Linked DNA regions of Teredinibacter turnerae T7901. The protein of the gene in region 1 interacts with the protein of each later gene in a pairwise test. Links are inferred from orthologs where the notes say so. Each region holds a gene or a part of one and is shown on either strand. Other genes may lie near its edges.

Evidence for each region.
Region 2: the proteins of moeA (region 1) and mobA interact in binary tests that used the Escherichia coli proteins (3 or more experiments, as listed by UniProt). The link is inferred for Teredinibacter turnerae T7901 from one-to-one orthologs.

The regions. Positions count from the first base shown.
Region 1 is NC_012997.1:4,878,673-4,889,227, forward strand. What follows is about bases 1-2,843. They hold moeA (molybdopterin molybdotransferase MoeA), read left to right. Parts: upstream 1-715; coding sequence 716-1,972; downstream 1,973-2,843. Other genes in these bases: ubiT (ubiquinone anaerobic biosynthesis accessory factor UbiT), read right to left, coding at 1-186; TERTU_RS19565 (hypothetical protein), read right to left, coding at 290-565; gloA2 (SMU1112c/YaeR family gloxylase I-like metalloprotein), read right to left, coding at 2,013-2,396; TERTU_RS19580 (serine hydrolase), read right to left, coding at 2,430-2,843. Also shown: more of TERTU_RS19580, read right to left, coding at 2,844-3,452; TERTU_RS19585 (hypothetical protein), read right to left, coding at 3,497-5,521; TERTU_RS19590 (efflux RND transporter permease subunit), read right to left, coding at 5,791-8,910; TERTU_RS19595 (efflux RND transporter periplasmic adaptor subunit), read right to left, coding at 8,929-10,059. UniProt on the Escherichia coli protein: Catalyzes the insertion of molybdate into adenylated molybdopterin with the concomitant release of AMP.
Region 2 is NC_012997.1:3,206,149-3,223,118, reverse strand. What follows is about bases 7,641-10,622. They hold mobA (molybdenum cofactor guanylyltransferase), read right to left. Parts: upstream 9,468-10,622; coding sequence 8,814-9,467; downstream 7,641-8,813. Other genes in these bases: TERTU_RS12695 (diacylglycerol kinase), read left to right, coding at 10,260-10,619; pdxH (pyridoxamine 5'-phosphate oxidase), read left to right, coding at 9,546-10,181; TERTU_RS12710 (hypothetical protein), read right to left, coding at 7,949-8,854; TERTU_RS12715 (cadherin-like beta sandwich domain-containing protein), read left to right, coding at 7,641-7,848. Outside these bases: TERTU_RS12730 (hypothetical protein), read left to right, coding at 1-2,501; TERTU_RS12725 (vWA domain-containing protein), read right to left, coding at 2,705-3,325; TERTU_RS12720 (hypothetical protein), read right to left, coding at 3,402-4,841; more of TERTU_RS12715, read left to right, coding at 5,245-7,640; TERTU_RS12690 (Lrp/AsnC family transcriptional regulator), read right to left, coding at 11,065-11,532; TERTU_RS12685 (amino acid aminotransferase), read left to right, coding at 11,604-12,779; TERTU_RS12680 (HD-GYP domain-containing protein), read left to right, coding at 12,888-14,111; transcription elongation factor GreB, read left to right, coding at 14,438-14,908; TERTU_RS12665 (alpha/beta fold hydrolase), read left to right, coding at 16,554-16,970. UniProt on the Escherichia coli protein: Transfers a GMP moiety from GTP to Mo-molybdopterin (Mo-MPT) cofactor (Moco or molybdenum cofactor) to form Mo-molybdopterin guanine dinucleotide (Mo-MGD) cofactor.

The DNA.
Region 1 (10,555 bases):
CACGCGTGCATCCAAAAAATTTAAGTCGCCATCGTTTAGCGGCACCGCGAGCGCCTGGCGGAACAAGGGTAGCAGTGCACGCTCTTGAAGAGAGAAGGGAGTTAAAGCCAGCAATACAGACGCGCCTCGAACCGCCAATGGACGATTGGCCAACAACAGGCGCCGGGCTTGAGAGGAGAAAGGCATGACAAACTTCTTTGCGGGAAACCGGCAGTGTAGCCAGCAAGCGCGGGGTTCGGATTGACCTGTCTCAACCCACCCGACAAGATCTAGCTAACCTTAGATTAACCTAGGCAATAAGACTATTGAGTTTGAACACGCGGTGAAGCCTGGCGGCAGTTTTGCCGAGTTTGTGTAGTTCGCCCAGCGTTGGTTCTCGCCCCGCCGCCAGTTGAGCTTGCCAGCTACTTGCTTCAGCATCGAGAAACTCGAGCATTTTTTTCGGGCAGCCCACGCATCGCTTGCTGCAGACGCTCGACGAAGGCGCGTGCAAAGGAAAGGTCTTGGCAATACGATCCAACAGCTCCCGCATTGCAATGGGCGTTGACGGCTTGCGATGACTCATGTTTAGGTGCTCTCAAGCAGTAGGGCGATTGGAAAACAATTCTAAGCCCTAAAAATATGCGGTTGAACCCATGTGGACAAGTCATTGGATTCAGCTCGCAACTTTAAAATACAATGGTTTGCTGTTAATCAACTACTCAAGGTTTTGCCAATGAATTCGTGCGATCAACCAGGCTTGTTACCTCTCGAAGCCGCATTACAACGTATAAATGCTGTGGTTAATTGTGCGCAGAATTGTGAGTATGTGCCACTGCTGAACGCGCGCGGCCGTGTTCTGGCCGAAGATATTATCGCATCACGCCCGATACCCGACTTCGACAACTCTGCAATGGATGGCTACGCATTCGCAAGCAATAGCGTTGGTCGCACCGACACATTCAGGGTTGCCGGCATCGCACTCGCCGGGCAGCCCTACCTGGGCGCGCTATCAGAAAATGAATGCATCCGCATTATGACCGGAGCCAAAATGCCCAGCGGCTGCGATTGTGTCGCGATGCAGGAAAACACCTTGCGCGATGGCGATGCGCTCACGCTGCTCAAAGTACCTGCTAAAGGCGAGAATGTGCGCCTTGCGGGTCACGATCTGCCACAGGGCAGCCGCATACTCTTGCGTGGACGCAGACTAGGCCCCGTGGATATCGGCATGCTCGCCTCACTTGGCGAACTGCAGGTTCCGGTCTATACCAAGCCTCGCGTGGGCGTATTCTCCACCGGCGATGAACTAACGCCATTAGGTCAGCCCTTGGAGCCAGGCCGAATTTATGACAGCAACCGCTACCTGTTGCTAAGTGCCCTCGCGGAATACCCCATCGAAGTCATCGATTTTGGTTCTATACCAGATGACCGGCAGAAACTGGAACAGGTATTTCTCGAAGCAGCCAGCCAATGCCATGCGGTTATTTCCTCTGGTGGCGTATCTGTTGGCGATGCAGACTACACGCGTGAACTGCTAGTAACACTCGGTCAGGTGGATTTTTACAAATTGGCCATCAAACCCGGTAAACCATTCGCATTCGGCACGCTCCACACTGCAGGCGACAGCACACCCTGTTATTTTTTCGGACTGCCGGGTAATCCGGTATCGGCAGCGGTCACCTTCGAGCAGCTGGCACTACCAGCACTGGAAAAATTGACCGGCGCGAACCCGCAGGCAAAACTCGTATTAAAATTGCGCGCCTGTAGCTCATTCAAAAAACGACCTGGACGAACAGATTTTCAGCGCGGGCGCATACTCGCCAATCAAAATGGCATTATCGGTGTAGAGTCGATAAATTCGCAGAGTTCAGGCGCTCTTTCTACTATGGTCGTCGCAAATGCCTACGTTCGGCTGGAACAGGAGCGCGGAAATGTTGAGGAGGGGGAATACGTTGATGTACTACCTTTCGATACATCGCTACCACTGCTCTAAAAAAATATCGGTGGAAAACCAATTGCCTAGAACCTGACGATTAATTTTCATATAGCTCGATGGGCAGCTGATCGGGATCACTAAAAAAGGTATAACGTTTGCCGGTGTATTCGTCTACACGCACCTTTTCCACCTCGACACCCTGTGCATTCAAATAGGCAACCGCATCATCAATAGATTGCACGGCAAACGCGAGATGACGTAGCCCGCGAGCCTCTGGGTAACTGGGGCGCTCAGGGCTTTGCGGAAAGGAAAAAAGTTCCACCTGTCCACCGCCTGGAATCTGTAGATCCAATTTATAGGAGTCTCTGGCTGCACGGTAGTTTTCCGCTAACACCTGCAGACCCAAGACTTCCGTATAAAATTTCTTTGACCGCGCGTAGTCGGAGCAAATAACCGCTACGTGATGGAAACCGCTAATCATACTTACTTTCCTTTACCAGACCTTAGCCAGGCCCTAGCCGCGTTGCGCTTGCCGCTCTAGAATTTTCACAATTCGGCGGTACACCACGCCGAGTGTGAGCGTGGAATTTCCGCCGCTGGTATTTACAAATTCGACCACGACCGCATCCAGTGCCGGATGATAACGCGCGATACTCTGAAACCCAGGCACCAGGCCGGTGTGTCCGAACTGATAGAGATCACCGTAGAGAGCTTGCGCGCGATTGGACAGCAGCGAGCCATCATTCAGCGCCCGCACAAAAACAGCGACGTCTTTTGCTGTGGCAACCATAGATCCACCCGGATTAACGAAATCATTGCGCTTGATGTCTTTATCGTAACCCACATGATAACCGCTCATCACTCGGTTGATCTCGGCATCCGCCAAAACATGATAGGTATCTTTAAGCCCCAACGGGTTGAGAAAACGCTGCTGGATATACTGATGATGGCTATACCCCAACGTACGATCCATAATTTCGCCGAGCAAAATATAGTTGGTATTTGAATACCGGGTTTCAGTGCCCGGCGGGAATACCAAGGGCATACCCAAAATCATCGCCAGGGTATCGGCATTGCTTTTTGGCGGGTTGTCCCAGGGGTAATTTTCCAGGTCAGTAAAATTGTATATACCACTGCGATGTTGGATCAACATCGCCAGGGTTATTCTTTCGGATTGCGGAATTTTATCGCTATAAGCTGGCAATAATGATTTCAAACTCGCATCCAACGCCAATTGCCCATCGGCCACCAGCTGTACTGTCGCCGCCGCAATATATAGCTTGCTGATACTTGCAATCTTAAACAACGCATCCGGCTTCGCAGGTATTTTTTTATCTCGATCAAACCAGCCAGCGGCATAGGTATGCCCTACGCCACGTGGGTCATCCCAATAAACAATCACGCCATCCAAGCCGTAATGGGTTGCCGCGTCAACCTGCGCCTCAACACTTTTAGGTAACGGGGTGAGCCAGGCACGAGCAGAATCCAATGGCGCAAACAGGCTGATACTGGTTACCACCGCAACCGCCGCCAGCACTCGTAAAATAGTAACCAATCGCAATTATTTTCTCCCTCGCTTTGTTAGGAATGAATAAGTTCCTTCGCTTTTTGACGGGTTTCTTCTGCGGTGGCTGCCATCAGCAATACAGTCTCGTCGAACAAAACCTGCCCTCTTCGCAACTTGTGGCGCCGTAGCGATGGCTTACCGCCATAAATAGTTGAGTAATGCAGACATTTTCCTCGGGTATTTCGTCCAATTGGATCGTGTATATAAAACCCATTTTGATTTGTCGAGAGACGAATAATCCCAAACTTGTTGTCTATATTTAACCAGGTAGAATCGATTTTGTATTGATTATTCCCAATTCTAAAATACCGGCAAAGCTTTCGATACGCCTTGTAGAGTTTGCCTTTAAAAAGGCCCGCGAAGGGGAAGTCTCGCTTCAGATCAAACGCCAGTATTTGCTTACCACTTTCGTGGTAAATCGTTCGCGTGAAGCCGTTAAACCAGTCATTCACCAGCGTCAGTGCAATCGCACCCGACTCGCTCGCCATGAAATCGCTTTTGATTTTCAGTCGGGAATGTATGCGAACGCTCGCCGTCTGCAACGCCACATCCAGGTGGTGGTCGTAGAAATTTTGTTTTTCGTTGCGCGTTGCGGTAACACCATTAATGTACACCGAGCCGTCCGCATCTACGACCTTGGATGAGCGAATACCAATGCTGAAATTTTCCGGCACAGGCCGTACATACCCAACGAGATTATTCGCCGACCACTCCGCCATATCGTCGCACCCCCTGGGGACAAACAGTGCGATAGGGTCGTAGCCTGCAAGAGTTCTCCAGGAAAACGAGCTGAAAAAATTTGCGTTAGCAATAAAATTCGTACTGGATTCCGGACTGGAATGAAGGCGAGCGGTAGAGCGCCTAAACTCGTCTGTAGTGGGAGCCTGTTTGGTCGTCGCCAGTGATTTATGTAACAGGTAAGCTAAAGCAAAGGTCGCGTAGCAATCGCTCTCGTATTTTGGTGGCTGACCGCGAAAAATATCGTGCGTAACACGCTTGCCAAAAAAACTGCCATCGGCATTATCGGCATGCTCGTCGGCCAGCGTACGAACTCGGTGCTGCTCGATGTAGCGCGCATCGGCGTCTGCAAACTGAGACTGCAACATCACCAGAGCAGGAACAATAAAATACAACCCGTAGGTATAGCGCGCCCAGTCCTTACCACCCACATAGGCAAATCGGCTATCCAAAAAAGTCGATTTACTGAGCTGCCAAAAATCATTCACATGATGAAACAATGCCGCTGGCGGCTTTTGTCCCGCGCTGGTGTAGCTGTAAAAGGACCAAGTGACGGATAACAGCGGGCTTGCGATATAGCAAAAGTGGCTGGCGCCGTGATTTTCTACGGTGAAATCGGAGTGCAGGTTACAGGTGTACACATTGTCTTTAACGACCAAACCGTCCACCAGCGATTCATCGCGAGTATCGTGAGCAACAGATAATGTATTGAAATTAAACTCGATCGCTTTAGCTCGCCATTGCGCAGCATTGGGGTGCTCAGGCAAATGACTGCATGCGGCTGCGAGAATTTCTGCATCCCATGCATTTTCTTCGGCTTTGGTATCTAAGAAGGTACCGCTCGGCACCAGACGCTCCAAGTGCCTGTCGGCTTCAAACACCAGAACCTTATTAACCCCCTCTCGCGCCTCGTCGGTAAGCCGAGTCCAGATTAACTTTGCCCCCTGCACAAGTTTGTTAGCCCACCAGGCGGATTGCCAATGTGCTCCCCACTGCTTGCCGTCGACGCAATGTCCGGTACCGGTGAGGTGGCCCTGAATTAAATACGCAATGCCCTGTGCGGCTTTCTCGAACATATCGTTATTGCCGAGTTCACTGGCCAAAAACGCTGCAGTAAAGACAAAATTCGCATTGGTGCGGATACCGTTTTCACCACTACTGCCATCGGCGAAGTAGTGATGATCCACTCCAGTAAGTTTCGCCTTGCGCCAACCCCGATTCGCATAAAGGGGAAATTCCGCAATAATCTGAAGATAATCGTTTTCTACTGGAAAGTTCACTTCCATTGTTTTAATACTCACACGTTTTACGTTTGCCCTAAACCTACATAGCTCTGCCCTATATTTCAACCAAAGCGTTACGCAGCAGATTGACCCCAATGTCGCGCAGGTATTGTTATTCGTTTAACGGTTGTCATGCAAGGGCTCCCGTTGACACGCCCTTTACCTTTGGCTGCTTTTTGGGGAAGAGGGGGATCGAGAGCGGTCGCTGGCGGAAAACATACAGCAGCACAAAAAAAACGCGCCGACAGGCGGCGCGTTTCTGACTGGTTAAACTGGCAAATTAGCCGTTATACGGTAATCGGGTCCATTGGCTCCTCAGGCTCTTCCGGGACTTCTTCCAACTCGCCATGGAGGTTTTTCGCCAGCAGCACATAAATAGAAGGGATAACAAACAAGGTAAAGATCGTACCGATTGCCATACCACCTACCAATACCAGGCCAATGGAATTTCGCGCTTCGGCGCCTGCACCGGTGACGAGCGTTAACGGAAAGTGACCAGCCACAGTTGCAACAGTTGTCATCAGAATTGGGCGCAAACGTGTGGACGCGGCTTCTCGAACAGCGGCCATTTTAGTCAGACCCAGCTCCTGCATTTTGTTGGCAAATTCCACCAGTAGAATCCCGTTCTTAGCCACTAGCCCAATCAAAGTTACCAAACCTACTTGCGAGTAGATATTCAGTGTTGTGGTGAAGCCGTCGGTCCAGAACCCCATTCCCGGCACAGGAAACTTGAGGAAGGTAAAAATGGACGCACCGAACATCGCCAATGGTACCGACCCCGCCAGAATCACAAACGGATCGCGGAAGCTGTTGAACTGCGCCGCCAACACTAAAAAGATCAGCAGTAAAGCCATAGTGAACGCGGGTACAAACTTATTGCCTTCGCGACGCAACTGCCGTGATTCACCGGTGTAATCGACCATATAGTCGCTAGGCAGGATTTTCGCAGCTTCGGTTTCCAGAAAATTCAGCGCGGCATCCAGTGACTGGGTCGATACGCCGCTCAGTTTCACCGCATTTAACTGCTGGAACCGATTTAGGGAGCGGGGCACTGTTTTTTCTTCAATACGTGCAACCGTACTTAGCGGAATCAACTTTCCTTCAGGACCGGTAATAAATATATCCTGTAGCTGCGCCGGGTTTAGTCGTTCCGAACGCTTCACCTGGGGAATCACACGGTAGCTGCGCCCGCCGATATTAAACCGGTTAACATAACCACCACCGAGCATCACACCAACATCGGCACCCACCTGCTGCAAGCTCAAACCGAGATCGGCCACTTTATCGCGGTCGATCACCAGTTCCGCTTCGGGCACATCGACTTTAGTATCGATTTGCGGCGGGAACATAAACATGCCGCTGGTTGCGGCGGCCTGCTGCAACTGCTCAGCGTACTTGAGAATGTCCTCTGTTTCACCCGTAGCCGCGATCACAAACTCCACCGGGAACGAACCACCACCAGGCAACGCGGGCGGCGCAATCGCGAAGTTGTTAATACCACCAATCTGTGAAATATCGGCAGTAATTTCCGGGAGTAGCTGGAATACGGATCGATCGCGCTCTGCCCAGGGCTTGAGCAGCAAGCCGCCCATACCACCATCGGGAAAGGTGATCTGGAACGTGAATTCGCCCTCAGGCACAGACAACAGCTTTTCATTGAGTGCGTTCGCATAGATCTTGGACTGATCGATGGTTGACGAGGACGCGCCCTCGGACATGATAAACACAATGCCCTGATCTTCCGTTGGTGCCAGCTCTTTCGGCGAACTCATGAACATCGCCAAAGCACCCGCGCTCAATAAGAACCAAAGCACGTAAATTGCTCCGCGCGCGCGCAGGCTCACATCCAGAATTCGCAGGTAACGCGCTCGTATCGCATTAAAAGCACTTGCTGAGCGCTTGGCAAAACCCTCGTCTTCTATTCCCTCTTTCAACAGCTTTGACGACATCATGGGTGAAAGGGTCAATGCGACAATACCGGAAATGGTGACCGCGCCCGCGAGCGTAAATGCGAACTCGCGGAACAGCGACCCGGTTAAGCCACCCTGCAAACCAATCGGCAAATAAACTGCAATTAACGTAATGGTCATCGCGATTACCGGACCGACGAGTTCGCGCGCGCCCAACATTGCCGCTTTCATCGGGCTCTGGCCTTCGCTGATATGCCGCTCGACGTTCTCAACGATAACGATGGCATCGTCCACAACCAGACCAACTGAAAGTACAATCGCCAACAGGGTCAGCAAATTCAAGCTGAAACCAAACAATTGCATTAAAAAGATCGCACCAATGAGCGATACCGGAATCGCCATCACCGGAATCACAACTGAGCGCACAGACCCAAGGAATAAAAAGATAATGGCGATAACAATTAGCAGCGTTTCACTCAGTGTTTTAATCACTTCGTGGATCGACGATTCGATGTATTCGGTCGCATCGTAACCGATAACCGCATCCATACCTTTGGGCATACCGTCACGCAGGCTGTCCAACTCTTTGCGCACCAGCTTCATAACATCGAGCGTGTTCGCGTTCGGCATGGGCCAGATACCCATAAAAGTCGTGGTCATGCCGGAATAACGCACTTCTTCGTTGTAACTTTCTGAACCCAGTTCGACATCGGCAACATCACTTAAACGCACCAGAGCGCCATTTTCTGAGCGCAGTACGAGATCGCGAAACTCCTCGACGGTATTTAAGTCGGTATTCGCAGAAAGGTTAACCTGGATAAAACTACCCTTGGTATTCCCCAACGCCGCGAGATAGTTATTGGAAGTTAGCGCCTGCCGAATTTGCACCGGCGTGATGCCGTATGCCGCCATTCGATCCGGCTTTAACCAGATTCGCATCGCAAAGGTGCGGCCACCCAATACATCTGCGCGCTGCACACCTTCCAGCGCCGCCAGCCGCGGCTGTACCACACGGGTCAGGTAATCCGTAATCTGGTTCGGCTCTAGAATTTCCGAGCTGAAACTCAAATAGGCTGACGCGAATTGACTGTCCGCAGACTGCACATTGATAATCGGCACCTCAGCTTCTGGTGGCAGATCGCCGCGCACCTGATTAACTTTCGAGGTGATTTCCGATAACGCCTTAATCGGGTCGTAATTCAACTCCAACTGCACATTAATGGTCGACATGCCCTGAGTGGAGGAAGAATTGATATAGTCGATGCCATCGGCACCGGATATGGCCCGCTCCAGAGGCGTCGTAATAAAGCCGCGAACCAGTTGAGCGTTAGCCCCAATGTATGCGGTATTCACGGTGATAACCGCGTTGTCGTTGCGTGGGTACTGACGAACCGTCAACGACGAGATAGCCTGTATCCCGGCGATAATGATTACCAGGTTAACTACCAGCGCAAGAACCGGCCGACGAACAAATATATCGGTAAATACTGTTTTCATGTTTCGGTTTCCGCCCTGTTAGGAATCTGCCGGCTGTGGGTTCTCTTTAAATTCAGGCTGTGCTTCATTATTGATAACCACAGGCGCACCATTGCGTACTTTAAACACGCCAGTGCTCACAACCGTATCTCCTTCGCTCACACCGGCTTCAATCGCAACAAAATCGCCGAGACGCTGGCCCAGGCGCACAAATTGCTGGCGCGCCACCTGTTTGGTTTCGCCACTCTCTTCATCTTTTTCTTGCGCAACGACAAACACTGAGTCGCCATAGGTTGCGTAGCTGATAGCAGTTGCTGGTACTGCAAGGACTTTATTGGCCTCGGGCAATACCACATCCAACTTGGCGTACATCCCGGGTAACAAGCTGAGATCTTTATTATCGAGACTTGCCTGCACGCGCACACTGCGGGTGACCGGGTCGATTTCCGGGTTAATGGTAGTAAGCTCACCGTGAAAAACTTTGTTGGCGACAGCGTCCGTTGTAAGGCGGACTTTCAAACCCAAGGATATTTTGGGGAGATCGCGCTGCGGCAGAGAAAAGTTCACATAGATGGGGTCCACCGCCTGCAGTGAGACGATAGCGTCACCCGTACCCAGGTCGCGACCAACATTAATTAAGCGAATGCCCAAGCGACCGGCAAAAGGTGCCTTCACGGTTTTTTTATCGATCATGCTGCGAATGTTATCAGCCTGGGCAACCGCTTCTTTGTAGCGGGCGTCGGCTGCGTCGAACTCGGATTTCGAAGAGACTTTTTTGTTGTAGAGCGCATCCACGCGATCAAGGTTAGACTTTGCTAATGCAACACTCGCCTCCGCCGCTCGCAGCTGCGCTTTTTCTGAGGTGATGTCCTGCCGAACCAGCACATCACCCGCGCGCACTTCCGCGCCGGCTTTAAATAAAATCTCGGTCACTCGCCCGGGAAGGTCAGCAGTAACAACCACACCCTGCACCGCCTCAAGGGTCCCCACAGTTTTGAGACTCTGTTCCCATTCCTGAGACACCACCTCGGTGGCGGAGATAATGGTCGGAGGCATTTGGTTAGACTCCCCCATTTTTATCAGCGCCATAATTTGTGAACCTTTTACGGCAACAATTGCCAGAGCAACAAGCAACACACCAACGCTAATGGCTATTACAAACTTTTTCATGAAACCTTCCCGTGAACAATATAAAACCGGCCCCAACGCCAGGTGATGCGAAGTATAAATAACCGATTGATGGATTCTGGTGAAATCAAGGAGAGAATTTGGAAACGCCATAACTCCTTGGCGCCTGCTGCACACCCGAGGAATTTGCGTGCCCGAAAACAGGGCTTACAGATGGGCTGCAGCAACACCCTGTCGAATCTTGCATCCTATATCGTGCCAACATAGCAACAGATAAGTCGAACTACAAGTAAGCGCTGACACCTTCATCGATCTGCACACTGCAGGAGGGGAAAATAGGTTGTCGGCGAGAACTGCCGACAACCAGGATTGACGCCACTGCGCTGGCGCGCTCAACACTGAACTGCCGGGCCAGATTCACCCGGGCATTTCCGTACAAGCGCGATTAGCATAAGAGAATCGGAGCGCAAATACACTGCGGTATATTGTCGCACCTGACGGCGTGAAAATGCTCCAAGCCTCACCTGGAAGTCGCACG
Region 2 (16,970 bases), 1.7 Mb from region 1 along the record:
TCGGACCTTCGGATGTTCTCATTTATGATACCTCCGCCATCGGCGCGTCGCAGTCAACTCATGCGCCTATCGATACGCAGGCCTATCCGACCGAGGTCTTGCAACAAACCACCTACTATGGTGCTGTTCCTTATGAACATAAAGTGCGCACCAGCCTTTGCTCCTCGGATCCGTTAGGCTTGCCCGATTGTACGGAAGAAAGCTATCTCGAAGGTACTGCCTGTAGTTTATCTACATTTCCAACCTGTACACCATCCGTGATCTTGAGTGGACAGGCGTGTGTTGTGCGGGCCCCGGTAAGCGATACGGCACCGAGCTTTTATATGTTACGTCTGTCCATTTCTTATGGGGATTTTCCTGAGGCGTATTATCCCGAGTGCACCGCGGAACAGATTAATAATTACAACCCATTAACGGGCGTTATCTCGGGTTCGGACAGTATTTGCTATATTCCGCGCTACGTCGATTTAAATGATGGTTACAAATCGGGTGATTCCGGTACTATCGCCAATTACGAACAAGCGTATTTTGATAATCAGAGCCCAGGTTGCAAGCCAAAACTGGCCGCATGCTCTAGCGATAATCCGGTATTTCCTTGTTTTAATGGTGATGACCCGCTGACACCGGCAAGCCTTCAAATTGATGGCGACACCGCAATCGCGAACTGCGCGAGCGACATCTCGAGTTTGTGTATCGAATTTACCGCATTAGGAACTCCGGAAAAAATTCAGTTCGCTAACGGTCATTCAATGGCCTATGTGGATCGCAGTCTTTTTGCGGATCGCTGTGATGGGGTTGACAACTATCCGTGTGTGAACATTTTTCCGGATGCAAATACGTTTGCTTCGGTGTGGCTCAATCCGTTGGTGCAAGTTCCCTCATGTATTGAACAGCCGGATGCCACGACCTGTGCTGAGTTTCTCAAAAGCGAGGAGGGGGTTTTCAACCTCAATATCAAAGGGCCGGCGCCACTAGCTATATGCGACAATGCTGGTACGACATTTCCGTGTCTGTTGTTGACGAACAATTCGGTAGAGCGTGTAGAGATAGACGTTTCCAATAGCATACCAGTGTGTCGGGATGGCGAAGATTTTAATGTGTGCCTGATGTTGGATGACAGTTTGAACCCGGGGTATTTTAAACGTAACGGTCGCGAAACTAATGTACTGCTGAGTGATTTCTTAAACTGGCCTGCTGAGTGTGGTCAGTCGCCACAACCGGTCTGTATAAATCGCGTGTTCGGTATCGATAACATCGTAACGGTATTTCTTTCGAACGACGAGCGCTTCACTCTTGCGGAGCGTACTCTTCCCGCTTGTAAAGACAATGGGGATACAGCCCCGTGCGTGGTTTTTGATGATGACGGTGCTCTGATAGGCATCTTGACCAATGACCAGGTGTTTTCCATAGCACAATACTTTTCCCTGTCGGCAACGGTGGGCATTCCGGAGTGCGACGACGCCACGGGGCCACTGCCCTGCCTACTAATAAATGGCGATTTGGGCCCCTTTCGCTTGTTGCTGGACGCGGAGCATTCGGCGTTGTTCGCCTGTTCAATTAATTCCGCAACGCCCTGTTTTTCTACGGAGGCGTCGGATAATTTTAATTCGGGTAATATCACGATTACAACGGCAGCGGGGCAGATCACGTTGGGCGATTTCGCCGAAGACGAAGGTATTGACCTGACGCCGACACCTGAGCCTGATTCAGTCGCTATCCCCTTGTGTACGGAAGGAGCCGGGCCCATGCCGTGCGTGATTGTTAACCCCAGCCTCGGCATATATCGGCTACCGCTCACGCAGGATCATCTATTGTTCGCCTGTAACATCAGTTCTGTGCAGCCGTGTTTTACCAGCGAGGTAACGGAGAACTTTACCGATCTTAATATTCAGATCAACACGCCGGATGGCGCGGTGAACTTGCGGGTGTTTGCAGAGAATGAGGGAATTAATCTTGCACCCGAACCTGAGCCGGATCCCGTGCCGATTGCACTGTGCACCGATGGCGCAGGGCCCATGCCGTGTGTGATTGTTAATCCCAGCCTCGGCATATACCGGCTACCACTCACGCAGAATCATCTGTTGTTCGCCTGTAATATCAACCCTGCGCAGCCGTGTTTTACCAGCGAGGTAACGGAGAACTTTACAGACCTTAATATTCAGATCAACACGCCGGATGGCGCGGTGAACTTGCGGGTGTTTGCAGAGAATGAGGGAATTAATCTTGTGCCCGAACCTGAGCCGGATCCCGTGTCGATTGCATTGTGTACCGACGGCGCGGGGCCCATGCCGTGTGTGATTGTTAATCCCAGCCTCGGCATATATCGGCTACCACTCACGCAGAATCATCTGTTGTTCGCCTGTAATATCAACCCTGCACAGCCGTGTTTTACCAGCGAGGTAACGGAGAACTTTACCGATCTTAATATTCAGATTAGTACGGCTGATGGCGAGGTAAGCTTGCGGGCGTTTGCAAAGAAAGAAGGGATTACGCTCCACTAGACGATAATCAATATCCTAACGATCATCCGATTCGATAAATTTGATGTGATTTGCGGCTCCAATATTGGTTTTGCATAGATAGTTGATAACCAAATTAGTGTTAGCAGGCTAGATTGGCGAACCTTTTTGCGATATATCGATTGAAATATGTACAGTCGTGACTGGCTTTGCTCCCAGCTAAAGCCAGTCACTTATAGATTGCCCTAGAGCGTAAGGGCCTCCGGTTTGTCTAAATCATTGATAACCTGCCAGTTGCCTCCGCCGCCGACCACTTTATCGCTCCATTGGCTCAGTCTGTTCAGGTACGCTTGCGGGTTCTGATTATCGGCGCGCAGTTTGGTTACATTTAGTGCCTTTACAGTAAATCCATCTAAGGTCAGATCGAAGTCGCGTACGTAACCTGTGGGAAGGTCTTCTTTCAGGTCTGAATAAATCATAATGGTTTTACGTCCAACCTTGGCTTCGTTCAGGTACTCCACGCCCTGCAAAATACCCCCGGAAATATCGGTATAAGCGCTGCTTTTTACCTGTTTGACAAAAATATCAATTTGTCGGGCAAAATCCCGTTTCTGTTTGTTTGCTGTCGACGGCCGACCGTCGAGAACCACTTTGGCTATGATGTCTTTTTCTGAGAAGCTGCCGCTGTCGATCCGCGCCACCGCGAAGGCGTCGCCAGCTTCCAAAGTGGCCAGCAAGTAATTAATAACCTGTTGCGCTTTGGCCAGTTCTTGTGTGTAGGTGCCGGAGGTGTCCAGGAGTAAGTAGATCCCTTTCGCGTAGCGGGCGTCTGGCGAAGATTCACCGCAACCTGCGAGTAAAAACATAGTCAGCAAACATGCTCGAAAGCCCCACGGTTTTACACTAATAATTGCACTAGTAAGTTGTCTCATGGAGTGTCCCTCAAAATTCTTCGGTTTGCGCCGCGTATTGATTTTCTGCTTTGCGCTGTTTTTGCCGGATAAGGTTTTCCACCCACAACGGGGCGGCAATAAGTAGATCATAAAGGCCGATGACCACAACACCGGTATGTTTAATTCCCGAAGCGGTTAGACGCAGAATGCTCACCGACGCCGCCAGGAGAATTTCGGCCAGGCTGCCCAGCAGAGTGCGCGCGGTTTGCAGTAAGTATTCAAGCGGAATTGCGACCATGGTCAGCGCCAACGGCAGGATGAACCCAAGCACCATATTCGCAGCCAGCGGTATCCAGCTGTTAATTCCACTGTGCCCTTCAGCACTGTCTACGCCGGCGAGAGACGCCCGCAGGTTCGCGAGATCTAACGCAATTTGATCGCGCATAAATGCCAATGCGGACTCGGTGCTGGCGAGTATTAACAGCAAACAACTTGCACAAATCATGATGGCTCGCCGCACACGATCGTCCATGCTGCCAATAAGCGGGAATAGTTGAGTAATGCGCAGGCTTTCCAGCAGAAATATACCTGCGGTGGTCTCCAGACAAATAATGACCAATGCCGCTAAGTCCGCAACTTTTACTCCGCCAATCCGTTGGGCGGAACCCACCATCTCGGACATTGGCAGGGCAATTAAATGAAAGTTAAAGAAGGCGCCCCCCGCAGCAACGGCTATCACCAAGGCGGCGATCACAAACTGAGTGATCGAAGAAGCTTTCAGTGCGCGCTCTGCCTGGTGGGTACCTGCAACTATCTCGTTAAATTTCAGCATCTGCTGATCAATACTTTGTGCACGCGTTGTTATTTCTTTTAGCCGATTGCCCACCTCATCCACGCTGTATGCAAGCTTGCGCCAGTAGGGCGTCATCGCTTTTAGAATACGATGACGGTTGGCAGTGCTTTTTCGGTAAGCCGCGAGATTTTCCTTGTGCTGAACGTCGGCAGAGTGATGAATTTGCTCGAGGATTCTACCGTTTGTCGCCGCCGCCGGGTCGGTCTGTTTAATGGTCGCGATTGCGTTGACGGCTTCCAACCAGTCAGGTGCCGAAGTCGGCACCTCCCGGCTATTGTCGTAGTCATCCCGGATGCGGTTCACGGTTTCCTGGATGTCGCGTTGCAGTTGGGGGTAGCCGCCAAGGTCGTTTTGGACGAATTTGTTTATCTCGAAGAAGGCTTTTTCCAAGTCGCGCTCGGCATGCTGACGACCTTGTTCAAGCAGCACATCCCGATTTCGGTTGGCTAGTCGTTGGCGGGTTTTGTTTACAGTGCAGGCACAAGTGCGCAGCATCCGGTAGAGAGCAAAAAACACAGCGTTGATTGTCTGATGTGCCGGCTGCCTGGCAAGATAGAGCGCCAGTGTGGCACCGAGTAAAAGAATTAGGAAAGTTGGCCACGATCCCAGCGCGGCTTGCAAGTTGAGGGTGGTCATAGTCGCACCTCTGCGAGTATTGGTTGTACGGGACTTCCAAGTGAGCTGGAAATCCATCCGCAGCAGAGGTTAGTGGCCAAAAGTGGGTATGAAGGGGTGATTTCGTGTCAGAGAGTGATCAATTATGGCGAATTGTGGCAGTTAGCCGCTCATTGAGGGAGGTCCGGCCTCGAGCTAGCCGGGAACTCTCTTCCATAAACCAGTCAAAGAAACAAGCTTTCACAAACCAGTCAAAGAATCAAGCAAATCAGTTACAATGCGCCACCTTACTGGGAATGTGGTGCTTTAGTCTCAATTGAGACTGAAATGGTCGTAGAATGTTCGGTTTTGACTGACGTGCGCCCCCAGAAGTAAATAAGTCGAGAATAATTTTCTTAAAATCGGATAACGGACAACCTCTAGAATGCTGTGTCGTAAAACCTATCTATTTGTAACCCTACTTTTACTGTCGTTTCTGCAAGCCTGTGGCAGCGATAGTGGACGCTCTAAGACCCCGGTATCCGATTACGAGAATTATCACGATCTTCACCTCAGCTCGCTGACATTGACTATCAATGGCGAAACTGTGGAGCTGATGCCGTCATTCACCTCTGAGCGCGGTGGCCCTTACCGTATAGATGTCGACGAAACCGTAACCTCGATTACGCTGCAGCCAGTCGCTATGGAAGAGGAGAGTGTGATAACCATCTCCCGTAAAGGCATTTTGTATGAGGATGGCGAGCCAGTTAAAGACAGTAACGGCAATTTCCAGATGTCCAGTTATGGCGACGAGACCATTCTGGCGAGTGGTGAAACCGACACCAAGAGTATCTATGAAGGGGATAACCTGATTGCCGTGCGTGTGTTCTCGGCAGATAAGTCATCCACTTTTGTTTATACCATCATGGTTCGCCGCCCCAGCACCGAAGCTAAACTGACAGATCTTTTGGTGCGTGATCTGGCGTATTCAGGCACAAACACAAGTCAGTATTACCTCACTCTGGACCCGGCGTACGATCCAGATGTAACAGAATATAGCGCGAGCGCTGGCTACACCTCGTGCACTGTTGGGGCCTTGGTGCGGACTCCTGACAGGAACACCCAGGTGACGGTAAATGGAGCGCGTCTTTCCAATCTGAGTATCCGTCCTGTTGATCTGAATGTTGGTGCCAATACGCTGGAGATTGTTTCTACCCCGGAAGTCGGAGCGGGCATTCAGACGTACACCATAGAAATTACCCGCGCGGCAGGTACAGAGGCGGAACTTGCGGCGGACGCCAATCTTGCTGCTCTCACTGTCGACGGCGGCGAACTCACACAACCGTTCAATTGTCTGACCCGCAACTATGCGGCGCTGGTTAACAACGGTACTGCAAGCGTCACAGTGACGGCGTCGCCTGCCGCTCCGGGCGCAACAATGCGCATTGGTGACCCGATATATAACTCGTCGACGGGCGCCTTGGTCGGAGTGACAGAAGACGAGGAACTGGTGGCCGGGCAGGCGGTGAGCATTGACCTCGAAGTGGGTGTTGATTCAAAGGTCATTCAAGTGGTCAGTGAAGACGAATCCGCGGGCCGGCTTTACCTTATTAACTTTAATCGCCTGCAGACCAACCGTGTGTACGCAGAAAATGCCGCAGAGTTGCAAGCTGCGCTGGAGAACGCGCAACCGAACGATGAGATCGTGCTGACAGGTGTAATCTACGAAGGCGGGAGCATCGCTTTTGGCGAGAGTGGCGAAACCGCGAGTTTTTACAGCACCGCCAGTGGTACAGAAGACAAGCCTATTTACCTGCGTAACGCTGTTTCCGGTTACAAGCCTCTGATTACAGGTGAAGGTTCCTCGACGTTCGTGCTGGGTGGTGACTACTGGCGCCTGAGTAACGTCGAGTTTGATGGCGGTCGCGATACCCTGGTACTTGATGGCGCTAACCACAATACGATGACCGGTTTAATAGTGCGCAACGCGGAGGAGCGCGGAGTTCACATTCGCAACGGTAGCTCCTACAACATCTTGCAACGATCAATTATTCGCGATACTGGCTCGCTGCCACGAGTGGGCTACGAAGACTACATTGAGGGCCTGGTGGTCGGCACCGCTTCTGAGGAGTGGATGAGTGCACCTAACGGCGACTCAGACAAGCAGGACGACTTCAACATCATCGCTGGTAACGTATTTGGCCAGGGTATTCGCGGTGAAGCGATAGATATAAAGGCGGGCACTACTGGCACGCGCGTAGTTCATAACGCGTTTTTCGCAGAGGGCACCACTGCACTCGCTGAGGGCGGGAGTTTTGTTCTTGCGCAGGGTAACGATATTGAAATTGCCTATAACCGGTTTGTTAACGAATCGGGCTCTGGTCTGGATACGGTGGTTACCCTGAACAAAGTTGATCGTGAATGGGTTGGCGATAGCTGGGGCGAGGATTCAAAAACCTACCAGAATATCGCAGACTTCGCCGGCGGCGAGATGACGTTTGTAAACAGTACTGATGTGATTAACGCTTGGGTTGGCGACAATCGTCGGGTAGACGATTTGGATGTTGAGTACGCGGGCTTGGGCATCGACTCCACTTTTACAACGCCGATGGTGCGTATCCGGTTAGGTAGTGATAACGATCTTTGTCTCGCGGAGAGTATTTCTGCTGGTGCAAATTCTGGCTTCTTAACCAGCCAAACCTGTTCTGATGATGCGTCCCAGAGCTGGCAGCTGGAGAGTGATGACAATGGTTTCGTGTATATTTCTAGTGCGGGCGAAAATGAGAGAATTCTTCAGCCACAGGTGCTGAGTTACATAAATCAGCTTGCGACTACGCCAGTACTCAGCGCCCCACGTGGCGCAGGAAATACCGCAAGTGGGAATGTATACCGGTGGCAGGTTCTTTACAGTCAGACAGGTGTAATGCTGGCAAATAAGGGCTACAGCGGCACTGTTGTCTTGGAGGCTTCGGATGAGGTTGACGGAATTGCGCTGATGCAAAGTTTCAGTGGCGCAGACGGTCAAACATTGGTTATCGAAGACTTTTAGACGCGGCCTCTAATTCAAAATTAGACAAGGCATCCCCCGAAAAGCGCACTTTAAAAAGTGCGCTTTTTTTATCGGCGATAGAATAGTGGTGATTGATAGTCTAGCGCTCGTAGACCCAGTTTTGAGTTACGTTATCGCAAACGATAATGGTGCTGGTTAAAAACTGGCAGGCGGTAATATCTTGCGGGTAGTTCTGGTTGTAGCGTGTTCGTATGGCATTGTGGGATTTTTCTGTTTTTAGCATCTCATACATCTCTGCAAAACGTGTATTGAAGTCACCGCCAGCGTCTTCCACTGCGTCGTAGGTGGCTGCAAATCGTGTTAACGACATGGTTGAATCCCCAAGACCAATCGCCAGCATCTTCTCGATATACTGCGGGTAGATCCTGCTTAAAAAGTCCAATTGCGCCTCACCTGTGTTTCGAGCAGGGAACGACAATCGGTTTTCAGCACTGAAGACCGCTGGCGTTAACGCATCGTTCTGTAGATTGACTCGAAGCAGGTAGTAATCGTAACCGCATTGAATCTGGTTTTTCAGCAAACTGCAGCGGTCGATACCGCTGAAGCTTGGCCGCGCCGGGGGCGCGCTAGGGCGGGACGTAGGCGTAGGGGGAGACTTGTTCGTTTTTGCTTCGTTGCTGTTAGGCTCCTGTATACTGAGTTTTTTGTCCGCTGCCGTGCCAGACGGTTTGTGTTCGCGATCAGCGTTTTGCTCAGGTATCTCGACCCCGGCTTTTTTCGCGGGTTTTTTGAGTATCAGCCGCTGCATGCTGGGCGTGTTTTTACGGAAATCCCCCAGGCTGGGCAGCTTTTTTCCTGCTGGCGTTGCACGCACGTCGCAGTAGGCGGCTTCCAGATCGGTGCGCGCCAGCGCGTGGCAGTTTGCGTCTGCGAGAGTTGCAATGCTAATTGCTGTGCAGCTAGCACCTATGCTGAACGCCAGTAAATCAGCGAGCTGCCATTTTCTACAGATTTTTGTTTGCCATCGCGGCTTTTGCGTAGTCATAGTCATCTTGCGTATTAATATTAAAAAACGGCGGCAAACTTGCTGTGTTCGTGCGCGAAAACTCGACTTTTACGGCATTCTGTCCGCACAGGAATTGACTCACTTTGCGCTCCCCTGAGTCGAGGTAATGCCGCAAGTCTGCCAAACAGTCTCTATGCCAGAGTGCTGCAAGGTAATAAGGGTTGTTGTCGCACACGGCAAAGGCACATTTGGCATCCACAGATTGGTGGCGGCGAATGGAGTTCATCAGCAATTCGCTGAAATTGCGTGGGATGCAGAGGGTGTCGCCGGGAATTGTTAGTAGCCAATCCGAATCTGTGTGTTCCCGATTGAGCCAATCGAGAGCACTGACCACGCCGGCAAGCGGCCCCTGTTGAATATACTGCTCACCGCATTGCGCATCTGTCACAACTGCGATGTTCGAATGGGCCAATAGGTTGGCAACCCGTGCGGTGCTTACGAGTAAAGAGCGGGTTTGAGGTTTCAATGCTGCTATCTGAAGCTCAAGCAGACTTTTGCTGCCAATCGTAAGCAGGGGCTTGCAAACGCCGCCCATGCGTTCGCCTTTACCGCCGGCTAGAATGCAGCCAATTGGGGAACTTGCGTAAACCATGCTTCTGACGATTGCGTAATAAAGTCGATAACATTAGCATTTGTGCCCTCTCATCAACCAGTATCTACGTTCAAATACATGAATCTTGAAGACATTCGGCGTGAGTATCTGCTCGGTGGTTTAAATCGGGAAGACCTGCTACCAAACCCCATTGATCAATTCAACGTCTGGCTCGAGCAAGCGATTGCCAGCGGTGTGCCAGACCCTACGGCAATGACACTAGCTACCGTATCGAAGAGCGGTCAGCCCAGCCAGAGAATCGTGTTACTGAAACATTTGGATCAACGCGGGTTTGTGTTTTTTACCAACTACCGAAGTCACAAGGCTGAGGACATAGCGGGGAACCCCTGCGTTAGCCTGCATTTCCCGTGGCATTTCATGGAACGGCAGGTCAAGGTACAAGGCGAGGCAGTAAAAATTTCGACCGCCGAAACCCTGAAGTACTTCCTTACGCGGCCGCGGGAAAGTCAGCTTGCTGCCTGGGCGTCAGAGCAAAGTCAGCGAATAGATTCGCGCAAGGCACTGCTCAGCCAGTTTGAAGCGATGAAAGCAAAGTTTACGAAAGGCGAAATCCCGCTGCCGGATTTCTGGGGCGGGTACGTGGTGAAACCGCAGGCGATAGAGTTCTGGCAGGGGGGCGCCAGCCGTCTGCACGACCGCTTTTTGTACTGCAATGAAAATGGATCGTGGCAGATTTCACGCCTTGCGCCATGATCTTTCACCAGTCATTTGTTCGTCACAATAGTGAAATAAGCTGACGTCCGTTTCGTTTTGACTATCAGGACTACCTGCATGATTAAGAAAAACCGCGGATTCACCCGTTTGGTAAAGGCGTCTCGCTATTCCTACAAAGGTGTTGTCGCAGCCATTCGCAATGAGGCTGCCTTCCGCCAGGAGCTGGCCGCCGCGACGGTGTTGCTGCCAATCGCGTTTTGGTTGGACGTGACCAAGCTGGAAAGAATCGTGATGATTGCAACGGTTTTCGTGGTTCTGATAGTGGAGCTACTCAACAGTGGGATTGAATCAGTTGTGGATCGAGTTGGCTACGAGCACCATGAATTGGCTGGTAGAGCGAAGGATATGGGCTCAGCTGCCGTATCACTCAGCTTGCTACTCTGGTTGTTTGTGTGGGCGGGAATTCTATTTTTCTAGCGGTTGGCTTACGAGTCGAGTGCCGTACCAGCTCAGAGCCGCGGCCAACAGCTTGGATGACGACTGTTAGCTGCTGTTGCTTATTTCACTTTTCTCCTGTTTTCTGAATACTATTTCGAATACGCATAAGGCGCTCGCGTTACCTTTGGTTGAACAGTGCGCTACGCCCCCTGAACACTGAGTTCCATACAGTCTCCTGCCAATCCTGCAAGTCAATAATTTTAAAAATTTGCGCTAGAACACTTTTTAGTTATAAAGTCTGAATGCCTTCTTGAATACTGGTACTTATGTGCTAAATTAGAAGTTGTTAACGTATTTTGACTCAGATCTCCTGCGGGTATCGTTCGTTAAGTTGTCAGTTTTCAATCTGGTATTATGTGTTACTAGTCCCAGCCCACCTTATGGTGGGCTTTTTTTTGCCCGTTTATCATTCCAGTCGTAGCGGCTACAGGGGCAGACTGGTGGTGAATTTAATCTGTTTCAGTGCAAATACTGAGTTGACTGAGGCCACATTGGGCAGGTGAACCAGCGTACTTTTCAACAGCTTTTCGTAGTGGTCAACACTTGCTACCACGATTTTCAGCAGGTAGTCCTTGTCGCCTGTGATGGAGTGACATTCCACGATTTCAGCGACCGGTTGGACGGAGGATTCGAATGCGACAAGAGAGGATTCGTCGTGGCTTTTGATAGTGATGTAGGCATGGACTGCAACACCCAGGTCGAGTTTGGCAGCGTCTAACAACATAACATTGCCGCGAATATATCCCAATTCCTCCAGGCGCTTAACTCTTCGCCAGCAGGGGGTGTGGGATAGGCCCACTTTTTCTCCCAGTTCATTCATTGAGATGCTACCGTCCATCTGCAGCAAGCGCAGAATTTTGTAATCGTGGTGGTCCAGCTCGCTTGAGGCCATGGTCTGTCACCGGTTTGCAGGGTAGAATCGACGCCTTTCACTTTAACTACTTACTAGCGTCCACACAATCTATGTTTGAGAGCCTGCAGCCGCTTGCCGCGGACCCGATACTCGGCGTTATTGCACAATTTAATAACGATCCTCGTAACAACAAAATTGATTTGGGGGTGGGTGTTTATCGCGATGAACAAGGTAACACGCCCATACTTGCTGCGGTGAAGCGCGCAGAAGAGATGTTATTTGCGGAGTCCACAACTAAAGCCTATGTCGGGCCGTTGGGAAATATCCAATTTAATCAGCTTCTCGCGGGCTTACTGCTCGGAGATGCGCATCCATCAACGAGTTCACTGTCGCTGGTGCAGACGCCCGGAGGCTGCGGTGCTTTGCGCGTGGCCGCAGAGTTCATTAAGCGATCGAACCCCTCAGCGACTATTTGGGTCAGTGACCCTACCTGGGGTAACCACGTTCCATTGCTGGGGGATGCGGGAATTAATTTGCGCTCTTATCCCTACTACGATTTCGCTACGCATACGTTAAAATTTGATGAAATGATGTCTGCACTGGAAGAAGTCAAGCCTGGCGACCTCGTACTCCTGCATGCATGCTGCCACAACCCCAGCGGGACAGATCTTTCGGTGGAGCAGTGGCAAGCAGTGGTAGATCTTGCACAAAAGCGCGGCTTCGTTCCGTTTATCGACATTGCATACCAGGGCTTCGGACAAGACCTGGATAGCGACGCTTATGGTGTACGTTTAGTCTGCGAGCAATTACCCGAAGCCATCGTTGCCATTTCCTGTTCCAAAAATTTTGGCCTGTATCGTGAACGTGTGGGCGCAGTTGCAGTATTGTCACAGGCGCCTGCGGTAGCGAGTTCTCACATCGCCAGTATTGTTCGCGGAATCTACTCTATGCCGCCGGATCATGGAGCGGCGATCGTTGCCCGAATTTTAGCAGACGAAGATTTGCGGAATACTTGGGTAAATGAGCTGACCGCGATGCGTAGTCGCATTCGAGATATGCGAGTGAGTTTAGTTGGCGAGCTCCAGAAACATAGTCTTGCCCAGCGGTTTTCGCATATCGAGCGACAGCAGGGCATGTTTTCTTTTCTGGGCCTAACTCCCGAGCAAGTGGCCAAACTCGCCGATGAGCACGCGGTGTATATGGTGGAATCTAGCCGGATAAACCTGGCGGGCTTAACACCGACAAATATTCCGGTATTTGCCGACGCCCTGAGTCGCACACTCTAAAAACCTGCAAGGGCACGCCAAACAACTATACTGAATCAATGGTCGCGCGGGGAGCGACCGTGTGTTCTGAGCAGTTGAACTTGGTATGCAGTGAGTGTGTGGGGAGACATGGCAAAAACTGTCAAAGTGCATGTCAGCGACTTGCGGGTCGGGATGTTTGTTTCAAAACTGGATCGCGACTGGCTCGATACGCCATTTATTATGCAAGGCTTTCTGCTCGAACAGCGGGAAGATATCGATATTGTTTCTGAGTTTTGCGAGTACGTTTGGGTCGACGTCGACCATCGTGACTCAGGTAGCATGCATAGCTCCAATATCGGGTCAGCGACTCAGGCTCGCCAGCGTAATTTTGCCGAACCTAGTGTCTCTGTGGAGGAAGAGCATCGCAAAACCTACCAGACCTTCCGCGAAGCGCGTAGTATCACGCGTACTCTACTCGACGATATTCGTCTCGGCGGTGCACTAAATGGTGATACCGCGCGGGATGTGGTGAACGACTGTGTTCAGTCAGTTATTCGCCACCCAGATGCGTTGCTGTGGATGGCGAAAATCCGCGAAGAACGCGAATACACCGCTGAACATTGTTTGAACGTCTGTATTTTGGCAATAGCCTTTGGTCGTCAATTGGGGATGGACGAAGCGGATCTGCACAATTTGGGGTTTTGCGGTTTATTACACGATGTTGGCAAGGTGCGCGTGCCGCGCGAAGTGGTAGACAAGCCCGCTAGGCTAACCACTAAAGAAATGCGCATGATGATGGCCCACACGGTACATGGCCGCAACCTGTTGATATCAGGTAAAAATATCTACTCCGGGGCAATCGACGTGGCCTACAGCCACCATGAGCGAATAGATGGTGAAGGCTACCCGCGCAAATTACCCGGTAAAGGTATATCGCGGTTTTCGCGAATTATTTCTCTTGTCGATGCCTACGATGCAATGACCGCCGACCGCTGCTACGCGCCAGCAAAAACCTCTACCGAAGCCTTAAAAATTATTTACAACGAGCGCGGTAAGCAATTCGACGAAGAACTCGCGGTTAAATTTATCGAAACCATCGGCCTATACCCGGCAGGTAGCTTAGTGGAGCTCTATTCCGGCGAAGTCGGAATTGTGATTGAGTCCAACACCCGTTTCCGCCACCTGCCACGCGTCATTCTCTTGCTGGATAGCGAAAAGCAACCACTGCAAAAAGAGCTGGTAAAAGATCTGGTGAATATTGAAAAGGGCGAGTTGCCACGCAAGTATTTAATAAAACAAGTTTGGCGGGACGGTAGCTTTGATATTCGATTGCGGGATTATCAGAAAAAAGGATTGATTCTGAAGCGTTAAGTAGATTCGTTTTGTAAAAATCAAATATTCCTCCGGTTTTCGCATGTTAAAAACCGAGTGACCATGCTTTTTGTGGTGTGCATGGGGAGCTGGTACACTGCTTTGCTTTGGCGCGGAGCCACATACAGGGGAATTGATTTTCCTTTGGTGTAGCGTGATACTTTACTGAAAATGTTGTTTTGTAGTGATAAGTTGCTGCTTGTTGGTGTCGCGCTACAACTAAAAATAATCCGGATATATTCTGGGCGCTAAAGTTTAGGTGTTAAATTTATTTCGCATTGTTGGCAATTTTTACTTTTTTTATTTTCAACGCTACCCAATTTTATATGAGTACACCACTAATCACCGAGGAAGGTCTGACTAAGCTTAAATCCGAGCTGGACTATCTATGGCGAACCGAGCGGCCCGAAGTTACAAAGAAAGTTACGTGGGCAGCGAGCTTGGGCGATCGAAGTGAGAATGCTGATTATCAGTATAATAAAAAAAGATTGCGGGAGATAGATCGCAGAGTTCGATACCTTCGTAAACGAATAGACTCGCTGAAAGTAGTGCGTTATGCAAAAGAACAAGAAGGTAGTGTGTATTTTGGTAGTTGGGTAAAAATTGAAAACGAGGCCGGCGAAAATAAAGAGCTTCGCATTGTGGGGTACGATGAAATTTTTGGTGAAAAAAACTATATATCTATTGACTCGCCAATGGCAAAGGCATTGCTTCGTAAAAAAGTGGGGGACGAAGCTATTGTCAAGACCGAGGTGGGTGAATTTTGTTGGGAAATAATGGAGATCTCTTATCGATGAAATGTGGGATTTCGCTAGCAGCTATTTTGATTTTGAAATTGGGGGTATTGATGTGCCTTCATGTGGGCCATGGTAGTGTTCAATATTAATAATTGATTATAGGTATCAAATACTTCTATATATTTAACAAGCAAAACAGCGCCTAACTTTAAGGGTGTTGCCAACATTTAGCGTGACCCTAGGATACGCTAAGCATCTCACAGGCAATGCCGCGCGCTCACTTTCCCCGTGTAAACATTGTGAAAAATCTTCTTATCCGAATCCTTATTTCGCTTGATGTTTAAGTCTAAGCATATTGTGTCAGTAGCGTAAACTTATCCTCCGATTTTAATTGCCCCTTCTAACTGTTATTCATCCCGTTCCCGTTGTTCGCTAAAGTGATCTGATAAAGCTTGGTGACATGACCCGTTTCGCTTGAAAGCCGGTCGTTACGTCTTTGAGCTAAATATCATGGTGTTGTAACGTCGTTGCCTTAGGGCGTGCTCGATGATCTGTGCGTACTTTGAAAACTGAATAACACATATTTTCTCAGTTTTTACGTGATGGATAAATCGTGCAGATTCCTTGAGGTCATGAGGTTTGAGTTACGTTTTACTGCTTTTTGGGATGTCCTTGTAACATTTAACTGTGGCGCCCTTGGTATATAGAAATGCGCATACTGAAACCAGACCCAAGAGATAGGATCTCCTGGAGCGAGTGGGCGGCAAGTTATTTTAGTGGAGCCTTAGAGAAGCAAGTCAAAAGAAAATCGGTATTTAAGATGTGTTTGAGAACGCACAAGCGAAAATTGATATTAGGGAATGAGCTTATAGCTCTTGTCGTTTAGCAATATCAGTGAGATTCGTTATGTCTGAATGGTTCTGCCGATTTGGTGCCGTGGTTGATGGCTAACATGTAGTGTGGCACCTATTACATATAGTGCTTATGAGACTAACGTAGATATACTTGCCATCTCAATGGTTTCTGACGACAGTATTGTTCTACTTAAGCGCTGATCTGTTAATTGATGAATTCTAAGGGTACAGCTTGGAAGGTTTTTCAGGACGATAATTTATTTCTGTATCCAGTAAGAAAATAATAGTGTTCTAGCGTGTGCGGTCGATTGCTTTGCTTAAAAATAATTCATCTGAAAAATAGATGATGTATGTGTCATGATGAAAATGGAATTGGGTGTTTGTTATCACTTTGGATATTTTATAAGTGTGTGGTGCTTCGCAAATTGGAGTAGCCTAAAAAAGAAGATATAAAAGTTCCTTTATAAATAAAGGAATAATCTGTATGAATGGGTGCCAAAATTTTATTTGATATAGATTTATACAAATTAACATGTATAGAATGGCGACAAATAATAATCGTATAGAAAATTTAAGTGCTCGAGCGAGGTTGAGGTGTGGTGGCGCTTGATTGGTCGGGCGTCCTTTCTCGAAGCTCGGTCGAAGATCCAAAAACGCAATATTTTTTAAAAAATAATCTAATAGGTTGTAAGGCATACCAAATGCGGCGACGTTTCAAAATTAAAAAATAGCTGGTCCTCAAAGAATTAGACGTTGGTATATAAATCTATAAGTATATAAATATAAAAAAATTCATTTCCCAAAATTAAATCAAATTTAATTTTTCCATATATTTAAATGGGGTGGCGTCTATGCGCGTAAATAAAGTCAACACCGACAGCGGGGTTGAACTCCATTTCTCGGTAGAAAAGTGTGGCATCGAACGTCCGTGGTTGGTTTTTGTATTGCCGTTCGGGCTTGAGGTTTCTTCGGCAGCCGCATTTTTTACGGCATTTCAAGGTCAATTTAATGTGTTGACCTGGCAGTGCAGGTTAATTCTAAGCGATGAAGAGCTTAAGCAAGGTCAAGATTCCTTTTCCATATCACAGCATGTCAATGATCTTAATGTACTGCTTAATGATCAGGGTGTAGAGCGTGTCATTTTGGTTGGCTATTGCTCGGGTGCTGGCGTCTCGCTGGCGTATGCTGCCGCACATAAAGATATGATATCCCAGTTGGTGCTAATAAATGGCGACTATGTGATTCTGGATGAGGCGGATTGTGTAACT